One region of the Psychrobacillus sp. NPDC058041 genome, then DNA from elsewhere that is predicted to be linked to it. Evidence: riboswitches for the same ligand, from Rfam matches in the RefSeq annotation. Region 1 holds a riboswitch; the other holds the start of a gene.

Region 1 (7,925 bases):
TAAAAAAGTAAATCCAGACTGGTCAAACTGGAAAATTGAAATAATCTCAAGCAAATAGGACAAAGATTGTCCATATAATTAACTCTCAATCGAACTTTACTTTCGATTGAGTTTTTTTATATACAATACTTGATGAGCTAATTGATCCATAAATTGCTATTTATCCGTCCCAATCTGAAACTTTTTTTAAAATAAAACGTACATATAGAGTAAAGGAATAATTTAGTAAAAAGGATTATTTATAAGATGTGTAGAATAACTAATTAGAAGATAGAAAGTGTATTTACATATCTTTTAATAGTGGAATTTTGCATATGCATAAAAGAAAAGTTTTAGATTTAATACAAAGGGGAGCAAAATGATGAAGAAGAATAAAATTAAAATTGCGGTTGCCTCAGCAGTTGCAGCCTCGGCATTTGTGGCGGCTGCACCAAGTAAACAAGTAGATGCAGCACCAATTAATATTGATAAATTGTTAACGGATGCACAAAATGCAAGTAATGTTTTGAAATGGGCTATTTCTATAGAAGGTTCTGCAGATGGGGTTACTCAACCGTGGGATCAATATAATGCTGCGAAAAATACTTTAGCAAAGGCTGAATCAGCACTTAATCAATTGAGTTACTCTGATAAATTGAAATTTGAGTCTCGCTTAACCGAACCAAAAATTCAAATGCAACGTGCACAAGGGTATCTTGATGCCATTACTGCAAGTATAAAAATAAATGAAAAAAAGAATAAACTTTCAGCAGCAGTTAATGCAAGTAATATAGATAATGTTGAAACGGCGTACCACGAAATGACGGCAGAATTTCGTAAACAAACGATATTATTAGATCGTGTTTATGGTCAATCAACTCGTGATGCAATTCGAAATGCTGTAAAAGGACCAGCAGAAGACCTCATTAAGTATTTAAAAAACGATGTGACGGTGCATATGCTTTCAAGAGATGCAGCAGCAGATATTAAGGCAGGTAGAAATTTAGATGCAACTAGAAAAGTGGATGAAGCTCAAGCAATTCTCAATGCAAACGTATTGATCTGGGGAAGTTCTTTGCAAAAAAGAGTGGACGATGTATTGAAAACTTTACCACTTCAAATATCAACGATTACAAGAATAGATAACACAACTGTTTCCGTAAAATTGAACAGAGCGCTAACATCAATTCAAGCTTCTGAGTTTACATTGGATAATGGTTTAGCTGTTACATATGCGACTCTAAGTAAAGATGGCTTAACTGTTACTTTAACAACCACTGCCCAAACACCTAGTATGAAATACACATTAAAGTATAAAGGAAGCTCAGCAAGCTTTACCGTTCCAGGTAGCATTGTTCCTATTCAAATAGGAAACATGACTACTCAACATAGAGATACATCAGAAGTGCTTGCTTTATCTGCTACTTTCGCTGGTTCTTATGGTTATAATACTGTACGAATCGACGTTCCAACGGGAGTTAAGATATTAACGATTAATGGTATTGAAAACATTATTTCAGGTGCTAAAAGTGTAAATGCTTTGCCAGATAAATATGGTACAGTCACTATTACATTTACTGCAAATAATGTAAGTACTGCTGCTCTGGATAAGACAATCTCATTTAATAAAATGGAGAATAATAGAGTAGTAGATACACAAACATCTGGATTAATAAACTTTTATGCACCAGCTAAAGCAGGAACTATATCTAACAAGAAAGTACTATACGTGGATTTGTATAATAACTATTTTGTCACTGTAGATGGACTGAAGTATTTATTAAAAGGTACTCTCGATTCTTATCGTAACGAAGGAATTGCTGTAACGTATGATACATTCAAATATGCGTTAAATAAAGAAGATACAATCAATGGAACGTATCAACCGACAACTAGCTCGTCTTTTAACATAGCTGAAAATTATTATTTCGTTAGCTTAGCACTTGACTACAAGTTTGCACGAAAAACTGGTACTGCTGGCTATCGAATGATCGGAAATAGTATCGAACTATCTGGATATGGACAGCCAAATGACGAACTCTTCTTTTTCAAAAACTCAGGTACTTACCTAGGGAAAGTAAAAATGAGCGCTATTACAGGTGAATGGAAGTTTAAGACAAACGTAGATCCAAATGAAATAACTGATTTCTACATTATGCAACAGCAAGCAGGAAAAGCTGTTCCTATATTTAGCACGTGGAACGCAACCACACTAAGAGTAGTTGAAGGTCCTATGAATCTTTTGGCTGTAAGTGAAGGAACAGGTGAAAATGAAGACATATCAAATAAAGAAGTAACATTCACTGTTGCTCCGATAAAACGATCAAATGGAACTGAAGTTGCTCAAGATCAAGTTGTATTGTCTAAAACAGCTTTTATCACTCTACAAGATGCAGATGGAACAAAAGTTCAATTTACAAACAATGCAAACGGCACAGTTTTCTCAAATGTTGCAAATGGTTTTAAAGTGAAATTTGGACCAACAGTAGATGATAAAATTGCTGGCACCATCATTGAAAAAGGCGAAGATGGGATATTAACAGGACCGTTAAATGTTATTGCAATCGAAGGGGTAACAAATGCGTATGATATGAACTTGAAATTAACTAATGGATTTCAAATAAAAGGATATTAATTCATTCTTTTTTAGATAATAATAAGTGAATAATTTTCTCAAATTAAAAAGTAGCCGGGATTAAAAATCTCGGCTACTTTTTATTTATTAAAATGGCAGGCTACTCATCAACTTATTTTTTTTCTTCCTTAAAACTCTCATCGTTTTTCTTCTCATTTTGCCATCAATTAATGGGTAAAGCATTAATGGAATTCCAGGTATTAATGAAACTACTGAAAGTGCTAACCAATAACTTTTCTGCGCAAGAAAAAATACAATGGATGGTGGCAACAACGGATAAAACATTCCCACATGAACAATTGAGTTATACTTTCCTGTTTCTTCAGCATGTACTGTGTATGTGGAATTGATAAGTTGTCCTTTTTGAAGGAACACATTTGTATGACTTAACTCAATTTGCTTATCGTTGGTAGTAATTACTCCGATAGACGGAAAGGAGCCCTTATTACTCAGTTCAGATAAAGGTTGTGAAACTGTATCACCGATCTGTATTATGCCGACTTTACTTCCCATAAGCACGCCTTGGTTATGTTCAGATACTTCATAAATAATATTAATTTTTTCTCCAGCAGCAAGCATAGTACTACCCAAAATAATGGAAATGGTTAATCCACCAATTATATATATTAATTGCAACTCTAAGCCTTGGATTTTTTTTCGCTGTTTTTTTTCAGACTTGAATTCCCCAATTGCAATTAAAATACCAATAACTAATGCTATAACAGGTAATATAAATTGATTAGTTTGAAACTCTTCTACCCATAAAGATAAATAACCTATTTTAGGAATGACGATTGGAGTTTCCCCGATTGTAACGGCCTTTCCAGCAATCCATTTTCTTTCTATAGGTACATTACCTTTTGACTCTTGATCGGTATATTTATTTGCATCCCCTTTTGTGATGTAACCTTGCTCAGCGTTTCCAGAAATTATTCTGTGTGCAATCCAGCCTTTATCGGCAAGGTCTCCCTTAGTCGTTTTAAAAAAAACAATATCTCCCTGATGGACAGTTTCATCTTCTTTTAGGTTTTTTATGATGACCATATCTCCCCGCTCCCAAACAGGGTACATACTATTAGAAACAATGACAGTTAGGAGTACAGGTTTATTTGAAATAGCCGATCCAACTGAAGCGATTAAGGAACATAAAATAAGAACGACCACTAATATGTTTATAAGCTTTGATATTAACTTCATAGAATTCCTCCTTAGCATCTATATTATTGAAAATCTCTTTCAATAAAACCCCTCTACAGTAGGATAGATATGGTACTAAAGTATACCTCCTAAGAAACATAAGTAGAATATTGGGAGTAAAAAGGATAATAGGAGAGTAGACAAATGATATCTAAAAAGCACTCTATGGAGTGAGGTTAACAATTTGTAGTCATCCTATACTTAAATTAGTTACAAACGGCGTGAAGCCGAAATAATTTTAGGAGGAGATAAATTAATGAAAAAAGGTTTACTTTTAGTAGTATTTCTACTAGCAATGTCAAGTGTAATGGCGGCGATGTCTTATAACAAGGCAACAGTAACGAGTGCTTCGGAGTTGAAAGTTGTTAATACAGATGAAGCATTATTAACTCTCGAGGCTGATACACCATGGAGCTGGGAAAATAAAATTGGTTCAAAAGATAAGACTGTAGTGGTAAAGGATGGAGAGTTATTATTCCAATTCGGTAAAGGTGTAGATCGAGATGGTTCTACTGCAAAATTTTACGGACTTCAACCTAACAGTGTATATGAATGGAATTCTTTGTTTACTCTAAGAAACAAATCCGCAGAAACTGTCAAAGTAACTATTAAAGCAACAGGTGATTATGCACAATATATTACTTTTGGAGTAGCGAGTAATCCTAGAGCTAATACAGCACCTGCTTGGGGAACAAAAGGAGATTCTTTAACATTTGAAAAGGTTACGAAAGAATCTGGTTCTGGCATGCAAAACATTAGAACAATTGCAGTAAAAATCGATGTTCCAGCTGGACACAAAGTTTCACCTACTGCATTATTAGGTTCTATCATTGTTGAATCTGAAGCAATAGCAGACTAATAGGAAGAAAAAAATAAAGGAAGAATTAATGGGAGACGTCCATTAGTTCTTCTTTTTTCATTTGAATAAATAAAATGTCCATAATTTTAAAGAAATGCAATTAACACCTGTATGATATTTTCAATAAACAGCTTCTTAATACAATCTAATTCAAACAATGAATGAGAGTATCCGCATTAATTTGTTTTAATCGAATTAAATATACAGACAGAGGAGATTGAATTATATATATGCAGTCCTTTTTATTAAATTGGAGTTCTGTGAATCACCATAAGACATGACATCTTCTTTTTAGACAAAAATAGAACATAAAAAACCGCATAGTTTGACGTTATATTTGGAGTAATTTGGTTATACTGAACTATGAAAAATAATATATAACGGAAACTGTGAAGTACATCCTGCATTTGGGCACCTGGGATGTATGGAGTTAATGGTGCAACCGGCCTGATTGTAATTGGACATTTATATCCAATTTAATTGGGCTTTTATTATGTAGATAGGAGGAAAATCTTTGAAATCTATTTTATTATTATCAGCATTTTTAATATCTTTCTCATTACTTTTTATACAAAGTGATAGCTATTCTACAGCAGAAATAAGGAGTGATGCGACAATACGTGTGGTGCCAGAGGGAGAAGCCCTAATTGCTGTTAACTATGATGAGGAAAACAGAAAGATAAAGCTCACGAATAATATGGAAAAAACGATAGAAATAGAAAGTATGAACCCAGCTAGTTACGTTGAACTGTATCAGGCATCAATTAGGCCAGGTGAAACGATAGAATATGGTGTTATTGGGAAATCAGAGGAATTATATGGGCAGAATATAAGTTTCAAAGTTCGTTGGAGTGAGGGGAGTGCAGATATCTTAACGATTCTACCAATGTTTGCAGAAGAGCCTTTAGAAGAATTACCGATTGAAGCAGAAGAAGGCGAAGTTGATGAGGAGGAACTAGTAGAAGTAGAAGTAGAACCAGATGAAACCACGACCCCTGTTGAAAATGAAGGTGAAGAGGTAGAAGAAATAGAAAAAATCGAAGAGCCAATAACAACACAACCAGATATAAAAAAATAAGAACAAATGACTGAACAATGAATGGATTAACAGGTGACAAAAAGAGGGGGCGATAAAATTGAAAGAAGTCTTAGAAAAGTTACTAAAGCAAGATAAGAAGAAGGTTAGTTTCATACTATTTCTATTACTAGCTATGTCAGCAATTATTTCCGTATATTCTTGGTCAATGGCATCCTCCGAGACAAAACAAATAACTGAAAATGAATCGCAAATTCAAACAAGCTATGATTACAAGGCGACACTTACACCTAATATCCTTTATCCAACTGGAGGAACAATTGAAGTAGGAAATACTGTTATGAAGAAAATTACAAAGGAAATCCCTTTTACCCTTATTTCATCTGTAAATTCACAGGTTCCAGTAAGTGCAAACGTGTCACATGAAGTACATCTACTTCTAAAGGCGGGAGAATATTGGGAAAAATCATTCCCTTTAGAAGAAAAAAAGTTTATTGAACAAAATGGGACAAGTGTGACCATTGTAAATAATAATTATAAAATTGATTTAGAAATGATTAAAAATTTTATTACTAAGGTAGAAGATGAAATAGGAGTAAGATCTGATAAGTATACGATTGAAGTTATTCCAAATGTCCAAGGTACAATTAGTTATAACGGGGTAGAGAAGGATATTCAAATGGAGGATCACTTAATTTTTCAGATTTCATATGATGAAATTTTATTAGCAAGTGAGAAAAAATTTGCTTCTTCCATCCCATTTATATCCACAAAAGTTAGTTCAAATACAATTAGTTTGTTCGGGTTTGATACATCTCCAGTTCCTGTTCGTATCGCGAGTACTGTGTTCGTACTTCTCTTTGCAGTATTAATTAGCTATTTGAATAAAGATTTTGTAGCTAATCGGAAAAAGAACGCTCCATCACAAGGTGAAAAAATTAATAAGAAGTATGGAAATAGATTAATTCCAGTTTCCAATAAAGTAGAAATTGGTCGAAAATCGATAGTTACGTTAAATTCATTTAAAGCCATCATACAAATTGCAGATGCAAAAGAGTTACCTATTTTTTACTACAACATTCATCTGGAGGAGAGTAAGTTATATTTCATCATAGATGGTGACTATATGTATCAATATGAAATTAATGAAATGGAATTATCACGAAGTCGCAGTAGAAGTAGGAGTAAAAATAGTAAGAATGAAACAGAAAGTGATCCATCATATGTACTGGAATAATAACTTTTCTTCTTTCATAAGAAAGAATCCTTCCAGTAAGATGCATCTGGCGCTTATATATCGATATATTTCTCTTTTATTAACTTCTTGCTTTTTTTTATTAGGGCCACCTCAATCGTCATTTGTTTTTAAATTAGGATTAGTTGTATCACTTACTGTAGCAGCTTGGATTTTAACGGATTTACAACGAAGAAATAGAGAAAATAAAAAAAGATTAAAAACGATTGTTTTAACTGAAACGATTGGTTTGACTTTATTGCTTATTCCAACAGGTGGTATTGCAAGTCCATTTATATGGTATGCACTGAACCCTGTGTTGGTAGCTGCAAGTTTTCTAACGCCTTCCTTCTGTTGGTGGGTATTAACTTTCTATCTAAGTAGTGCGACATTCATTTCCTATACTTTATTTAATTCAAACAATATGCTCCCCCTTTTACAAGAGAGCTCCTATGTTTATCTAGTCAGTTTACTAACTGCGGTTCTTGTCATGTTATTTTCCGGTCTCATGAAAGGAATGGATTTGAAGGCAACTACATTAAAGAACCAACAGGAAGAATTATTACTCGTAAATAAAAAACTTTCTGAAGCAAACAAAATGTATGCAGATACTTTAGAGCATATTATGTCTCTTTATCACTTAATGGATAACTTTTCATCAAATAAAAGTCCTGAAAAGTTAACAACTGAAATTACATCCTCGCTAATTAAATGTACCCAAAAAGAATCTGTATTCTTTTGGTTAATAGATCTTCATCAACAGAAAAGTTATTTAGAAAATACAACTAGCATTTTGAACATGGAAGATGAGCTCAAGAAAGAATGGCATCGTATTAGTCAAAATAACCAATCGTTTATGGACAAGATTCACAATGAATATTTTTGGATGAAAATAATTAGAACATCTAAAAATGTCGGGGTTGTAGGAATTAAGGTCAGTAGTTTTAGTGAGGTAAGAGATACCTTCCTACTTAATCGCACATTT
Region 2 (7,925 bases), on a different contig from region 1:
TACAGTACCATTGGAGAGCAATACTGATCGGTATGTTTGTTGTTTTCTTTTATATTGTTGTAAACTATATTGTTTTATCTTATATGCCATCTCATTTAACTGCTGTTCTAGGTTATGGAGAAACAGAAGGGCTTTTATTAATTGTTATTGTAATGGTTATTATGATTCCGATTGTTCTGTTAATGGGCTATTTTAGTGATCGTATTGGAGCGAAGAAGGTAATTCAAGGCGGTTTAATCGGGTTGATTCTTTTAAGTATACCTTCGTTTAATTTAATCGGTAGTGGAAATACCATACTTGTATTTTTGGGATTAATGATTCTTGGAATATTTTCTGCTTCTTTCCAGGGAACAATGCCAGCACTATTACCTTCTCTATTTTTTACGAATGTAAGGAATGGGGCATTGGCGATAACATTTAATATTTCTGCATCATTGTTCGGTGGTACGACACCTTTACTTGTATCTTGGTTAATTAGCAAAACGGCGAATGAAATGATACCTGCCTACTATGTGATACTTGCATCTATTGTCGGTATTGTAGTGGTAACCATCTTTCTAAAAGATACTTCAGGAAAAGCTCTTCGAGGTTCACCGCCGGCGGTTGAAGAAAAAGCTGAAATAAAAGAGATTTTAGAAGAACCAGAAGAAGCATTATGGTGGGACGAAGAAAAGAAAGAAATTCAAGAACGTATTGAAAATCGTTCGGAAGATGAAAAGTAAATTAAGAAAAAATTAATGGAGTGTTTTTCTTAAATATCAATAAGATTATTCATAGCAACCTTCAATTAAAAAGCGTAACGTAATTCTAGAGTAGAGATTGCGCTCTTTCTTTATGAATCAGGACATTTTGTTGAACAAATCCTTGAATTTTTATGTTGAATTTAGATTGCAAAATAGATGTTAAAATATGGGTTTTTATTTTAGGGATATAGTAGGAACATTGTTTGCGTTGCTAATTATGGTGATAGGTTCTGTAAGGTAACGGGTGCTTATGCGGCCGAGCCTAGGTCGTAAATATAGCGGGTGCGATTCCCGTCGAGAAAGAACTAGCCATTCACTCGTAGCGAGTCTTGGAGGGCTAATGGTAACATTAGACTTTAAGCGTAGACAGTTACGTGGCGGGCCGAAAGCCAAATGATTGATAGGATTGAGCTCCAAAATGTTAGGAATTCAAGAGGACTGTCGATGCTATTGTCTTTGCTGCTGGAGAGTTGATTATGCGATTTATGAAAGATCTAAAAGCCACGATTACCGAAGATGATTCGGTGATCGTGGCTTTTTGATTGAGTAAAATTTTTTGGCACCTAAGTGGAGTCTGGTTTTACTTCGATGAAGTTGAGGTAAATAATGAAGGAGCCTTTAAATAGTTGAGGACTTGAAGGAAATAGCAGCAAAGATGTACTTGTGAAATAGGAACGTATATGTATTAATTTCACTTTGTTTATTTTGTTTCCATCCCTAAAAATATATTCCCTTTTTAACATAGGTAACATGTAAAAAATGGCATTTGAAATGATGAGTTATAGCTGTATACTAAGTATGTAAGCGCTTAATGGTCAGACGTTTGACCTTTTGGAAATACAATATTGTGGAGGCATTAAATGAATTATTTAATATCAATCGTAGGCTTAATTGTTGTGCTGGGTCTTGCCTGGGTTGCAAGTAACAATCGTAAAGGGATAAAAATCAGACCAATTATCCAGATGATTATTATTCAGGTAATTTTAACTTTTTTATTACTGAATACTAAATTTGGATTGATTCTTATTAAGGGAATCGCAGCCGGGTTTGCAAAATTACTAGATTACGCTAATGAAGGAATCAATTTTGTATTCGCTGGCATTGCGAATGAAGGACAAGCTCCTTTCTTCTTAACTGCTCTACTTCCTATCGTATTCATTTCGACTTTGATTGGAATTCTGCAGCATATTAAAGTTCTTCCATTCATTATGAAATGGATTGGTTGGGCAATCAGTAAAGTAAATGGCATGGGTAAATTAGAATCATACAACGGAGTAGCGTCCGCTATTGTTGGACAATCTGAAGTATTTATTACCGTGAAAAAACAGCTTGGGAAATTATCTCCTCAACGTCTTTACACACTATCTGCGTCAGCGATGTCTACTGTATCGATGTCTATTGTCGGAGCATATATGACGATGATTGAGCCGAAGTATGTCGTAACGGCAATTGTGATTAATTTATTTGGAGGATTCATCATTTCTTCCATTATTAATCCTTACTCTGTAACTGAAGAAGAAGATCTCCTTGTTGTGCAAGTAGAAAAACAAAGCTTCTTCGAAATGTTGGGCGAGTATATTATGGATGGATTCAAGGTTGCAATCGTGGTTGCGGCGATGTTACTTGGATTCGTTGCGCTAATGGCAGGAGTAAATAACTTATTTGATATGATATTTGGAGTCACATTCCAGTCAATTATTGGCTATGTATTTGCTCCATTTGCGATTTTAATGGGTATCCCTGTTTCAGAATCAGTAACAGCGGGTGGTATTATGGCTACCAAATTAGTTACAAACGAATTTGTAGCGATGCTCTCATTAAACGATTTAGCGTCAGGCTTAAGTGAACGATCAATCGGAATCATTTCTGTTTTCCTTGTTTCCTTTGCAAACTTTTCTTCCATTGGAATCATCTCAGGTGCTGTAAAAGGACTTCATGAAAAACAAGGAAACGTTGTAGCACGATTCGGCTTGAAACTTTTATACGGAGCAACGTTAGTGAGCATATTATCAGCGATTATTGTAAGTCTTATCCTTTAGTTAAAGGACTTCCCTGTGACAGAAACATTCATGTTAATTCAAACAAACGTGAATGTTGTGATTTTCATGTTTGTTTCTAACAAGGCACAAATTTAAATAGTGGGCTTGAGAGGTTTCGGAAAGAAAAAAGATAATTTTTGTGAAATAATTTCCTATTGAGTTATAATAGTGTGCTAGTACATAATGGGGGGAAATAGAGATGAAGAAACAATATGAAGTAACCTTCTATTTAATCAACGGAGAAATAGGGCATTTAATCGAAGAAACTTCCCTTATTCGGGCTAGAAACTCTATTAAAAATCAGTTCGAAGATGGAGAAAATAGTTTGGCGTTAACTGATGACTTAGTCTTAGTTAAAGCTAACGTACAATACTTTATAGTTAAGGAATATGAAGGACCAATAAAATAAATCTACGCTATCTGAATTGGGTAAGCTGTTATAGTAACAAATATATATTTAAAGAGAATCCTTATTTTTGAGGATTCTCTTTTTATGTTGTAGTAAAAACAGTAATTTATTCTAATCTAAAAAAATTTACAAAAAAATAACTATCTCTTACAAAACGTCAAAATTCACCATTTATAAAGGGATTATCCTTATTCGTAAGTAAATCAAGAGAAATATCAAGTTCGACAAAAAATGACATGTAATATATAATGTGATAGTAATATATAAGCATGAGATTAGTACTATTTTTTCTATAATTGAAAAAGGCAAACTTATCGAAAGGTAAGGACGCAAAGCTACGAGTCTAAAATCCACTTGGATAATGATAGTCGGGTTGCCAACAATAACAACGTTTATTTGGCTATCCTATCTTTATTTGGGATAGCTTTTTTTATTACACTTATACGAAAAGTACGTACAAATGTCAACATTGAAATAAAGCAGACTAAAGTGAAAAAGGGGATTAAGAGATGATAGTCGTAGATAGAAAGAAGTATAAAATGGCAATTAATGAGGTCGCAAAGGAAGTTCATGTACAGGTCCATGGATTAATGAAAGCAGAAGATGCAGAAGGTTACATGATAGATTTACAGGATACGATTAATAAAGTATCGAGACAAAACTATACGTTTGTTGTCGATGGGACTCACCAAACACCCGTCCCATCAAAGGTTGTACCACAGTTGGAGCAAACGATGCAATTTTATTCTAGCTTAGGTTTTAAGGATGTCCTTGTAGTAAAACCTTCGTCTAAAATTGCTCAAGTGCAAGTTAGGAATGCACTTGAAAGAATTAAATTCACAGGTACATTTATCGATAAAGTAAAACATTCTATGTAATGTTAGTTCCTATAGAAATTTTATAATCTGAGAGGAAGATCATTAAGTGCAAACAACACAAGAGTTGTATAAATATGAAATTATTACGGAGGAACAAACAGATTTAATCCAGAAAGCAGCTGAATGTCTAGCTCGTACATTCATTGGAGTGGACGTTTCTGGAAAATGGGTTCAGGAACCGATGGTAGGTCAATTAAATATAGGTTATGAAGATTTCTATGAGTTTACCAAGGGTTATTTAGACTCTACAGTAGCGCAAGGATATTGCGCAGTCGCTCAGGATATTAATAATAACGTTGTTGGTGTACTTGCTGGAGATACAAATGCACCAGAGATTATCGGAGAAGATATATTTGAAGGTTCTTTTTATGATATGAATGTAATTCTGCGTGTCCTGGAGGATGTGGATAAACGTTTTATGGAAGATTATAAATTGCGTAACGGAAAAGAAGTTGAAGACGGAGAGTTATTACACCTATTCATGTTAGGAGTGATAGCTGAACATGACCGTCACGAGATTATTCAGCAATTAGGAAATAGATTGATAACAAAGGCATCATCACAAGGGGTAAAAGCTGTTTTAGGTGAAGCAACAAACCCGAAGTCAATTCGTGTAATGGAAAAATATCATAATATGAAAAGATATGAAGATGTAGAAGGAAATTATATTGTTCATAAATATCAGGATAATAGTAAGTTGAATGGTATTTCTGCAACTGTAGCGGATGGAACATATATCCTTATTAAGGAACTTTAAAATATTCAAAATTAAGTTAATTTCATAAATAGCATTTAATTATTAAAACGCGAACAATCTTTAATTTATTGATTGGAGCGACAGGCAGCGACTCCAGCGGGATGAGTGAGAAAGATGAGACATTACAAACGACGCGAATGCGGCGGTGATGGCTCATCTCTCACCCCGCGGAAAGCGTCTGCCTATAGCGGAAATCATACTGATTTATGAAGAGTATATTATATATATTCATACATTTCACATTAATATTGTTAGTGTTTTATGTTCTAAATTTGAATTATGAAATTGATTCGAGAAAATCTAATTCAATAATAAATAGGAGTAGGAGATATATATATCATGGAAGCTATTTTGCTAGGAATAATTGTTATCTTAATTGGGGTATCGGTGTATTTTGCTTTCCGCTATTTTTCACTAAAAAATCATCCTCATATTAATAAAGAAATAATAAATGGAATGAAAGAAATATCAGCAGGTAATATCACAAGCAAAGTTAATGAAAGAAGTGCTGATTATGCTGTATTTAATCAACTAATTGAGTTCTTTAGCCGTGTAAGGGAAAAGTTTGTTTCATTTTCAAATAATGTACATGAAAAAGGAGAAAAGCTCGCTGAAATCGGTGAATATGCTTCTGAGAAAGCGGATATTGTTAGAGCTGCAATTGATGAGGTAGGTAGAGGATTACAGAAACAATTAGTAGCAACAGAAGAAAGCGCCGAATCTATGGAAGATATGGCACATGCTATTGAAGATCTATCAGTGAGATCAAATCAAATTTCAGAACAATCGAACACAACCTTAGAATTGACGCAAGAAGGAAACGAGAAACTAAAGGATTCCTTAGAAAAAATGGAGCAGTTTAATCAGACGGTAAATACAACATTTAGTGCAATAAATAAACTTGGAGAAAAATCTCTCGAAATCGGCACTATTGTAAAAGTGATTACAGGGATTTCAGAACAAATTAATTTATTGGCATTGAATGCGGCAATAGAAGCAGCTCGTGCGGGGGAACACGGTAAAGGATTTGCGGTTGTTGCTGATGAGGTTCGAAAATTGGCCGAACAATCACGCCAGTCTTCTTCTGAAGTATCTAATATTGTAAAGAATATACAAGAAGAAACTGAAATTGTAGTCAAGTCAATGCAACAGGGAACAGAAGAGTTTAAAGAGACAAATACGACCATTGTAGAGGTTGGAACCATGTTTGAAAAGATTCTATCTATTACAAAAATCATTGCTGAAAATAATGAAAATTCATCTGCAAGTACAGAAGAATTATCTTCTGTTTCTCAGCAGATAATGTCAACAATTGTTGAGATAGCTTCTATCTCTCGCGAATCTGTTGAAATGTTTGAAGAACTAATAGAAATTAGTGATGATGAACTGAATACAATGCAAAAACTTGATCAAGAAGCAAAGAATCTTGTAGAAATGAAAAATGATGTTAACAAATTACTATTTGCATGGAATCACGGTGTAGAAAATGTGGAAGATAAAGATGCTAAAAATAAGGTCAGTGCAGCTGTCTAAAGATATTCACCTTGCTAGCTGATAAAAATAAGTGTGCTTCTTATAGGTTGATCCAACTTGTGGGAAGCACCTTTTTATGCGGGTAAATACTATAAACATCAAGGAGGTAAAACAATGAAGGAAGTACAAAAATTGTTTCCTAGTATGGACGGGAATGGCTTTCAAAGAGAGGAATTATTGTCCCACTTTAGGACGATTTTAACGAAAATAGATGAATTAAAGGATCCTAACAAACTAACTCTAGGAGAAATGCCCGAGTACACAGAGGATTACTATAATCGTGTCATTCAAAAGGCGGATGTTCCGAAAACTGGAGTGTCAATGGAAGTAGTGATTCAAGAGCTTCTAAAACTTGTTGAAGGACATCGGTACGTCAATCGAAATTATGTAGCCAATGCAGCGCCACTTCCGAATATTGCTAGTATTATTGGGAATTTAGTAATGGTGCTAGTCAATGGGAACAATCTTTGGGATGTGGAAGGCCCAGCAGCTGCTACAGCAGAAATCGAAATAACAAGTATGCTATCCAAACTTATCGGATACGATGAAAACATCAGTGCAGGATATACAACTTGGGGAGGACAAGGGGCTGTCTTTAATTCTTTACGTCTTGCCATTGCCCGTTACGCGCCGTCCTCTAATCAAAATGGAGTACCGCAAAATCTCTATTGCTTCTGTTCTGAGCTATCACACTACAGTCTGTATAAATCTGTAGAAGCAACTGGGATTGGCGTAGAAAACATGATTCGCGTGAAGGCTAATGCTGATCATTCTATGAATCTAGAAGATTTAAAAGAAAAAATGGAGCATGTTATTGCAAAAGGCGGCGTTCCTCTTTATGTCCTTGCCACAATGGGAAGTACTGATACATTCGGGATTGATGACATTGAAGGAATTAAGAAGATAGCGGAAGAATTGGAACGCACACATTACATATATCCAATCTACATTCATGCAGACTCTGCTATGGGTGGCATGTATACATTCTTTAATAATTACGACTTTGAAAGCAATGCTCTGGGATTTGAAGACAATGTTAATGAGGTATTGAAATCCTATCAACAGAATTTTAAACATATCAAGCTTGCAGATAGTATGGTCTTTGATTTCCATAAGCTTGGACAAACTCCATACATCACGAGTTTATTTTTAATCAAAAACAGAGAGTATCTTAAGTATGTTGATTTGGATGCGGCGGAAACGCCTTATGTTGGAAATCGAGGTTATGGTAGCTATCATACAGGCTACACGCTCGAATGCTCACGAATGGGAAGTGCTTTGTCGATTTATGCGTCTTTATTAGCATTTGGAATCGAAGGCTATCAAGAGCTTTTAGCCAACTATATTCGTGTCAATTTAGCATTTAGAGAGACGTTAATAAAAGAAGTTTCAAATGTGGTGATCACGAATGAGATTTCACCGATTACAACATTCCGTTTTTATCCTGAAAAGACAAAATGGAATGATGAATTGAACGGACTGTTAACAGTAGAAGAATTGACGGAAATTAATCAATTTAATGACGAGTTTGCCGAGGTTATTGGTATCGAACGAGATACCGTCTTC

What was found. Region 1 has a riboswitch for cyclic di-GMP ahead of ACFVR1_RS06905 (hypothetical protein). Riboswitches for the same ligand answer to the same signal wherever they lie in the genome.
Region 2: linked by a shared signal. The riboswitch ahead of ACFVR1_RS17990 (hypothetical protein) and the one ahead of ACFVR1_RS06905 (hypothetical protein) in region 1 are both predicted to bind cyclic di-GMP.

The regions. Positions count from the first base shown of each region.
Region 1 is NZ_JBHVRO010000003.1:370,974-378,898, forward strand. Features, by position in the region: gene ACFVR1_RS06885 (SLAP domain-containing protein) at 1-58, shown strand, start outside; gene ACFVR1_RS06890 (hypothetical protein) at 362-2,614, shown strand; gene ACFVR1_RS06895 (signal peptidase I) at 2,702-3,811, opposite strand; gene ACFVR1_RS06900 (hypothetical protein) at 4,068-4,670, shown strand; cyclic di-GMP riboswitch class II at 5,044-5,127, shown strand; gene ACFVR1_RS06905 (hypothetical protein) at 5,185-5,748, shown strand; gene ACFVR1_RS06910 (DUF5305 family protein) at 5,807-6,943, shown strand; gene ACFVR1_RS06915 (sensor histidine kinase) at 6,906-7,925, shown strand, end outside.
Region 2 is NZ_JBHVRO010000015.1:39,529-47,453, forward strand. Features, by position in the region: gene ACFVR1_RS17975 (MFS transporter) at 1-722, shown strand, start outside; gene ACFVR1_RS17980 (NupC/NupG family nucleoside CNT transporter) at 1,604-2,782, shown strand; gene ACFVR1_RS17985 (hypothetical protein) at 2,982-3,191, shown strand; cyclic di-GMP riboswitch class I at 3,486-3,572, shown strand; gene ACFVR1_RS17990 (hypothetical protein) at 3,701-4,069, shown strand; gene ACFVR1_RS17995 (hypothetical protein) at 4,116-4,826, shown strand; gene ACFVR1_RS18000 (methyl-accepting chemotaxis protein) at 5,166-6,359, shown strand; gene ACFVR1_RS18005 (pyridoxal phosphate-dependent decarboxylase family protein) at 6,474-7,925, shown strand, end outside.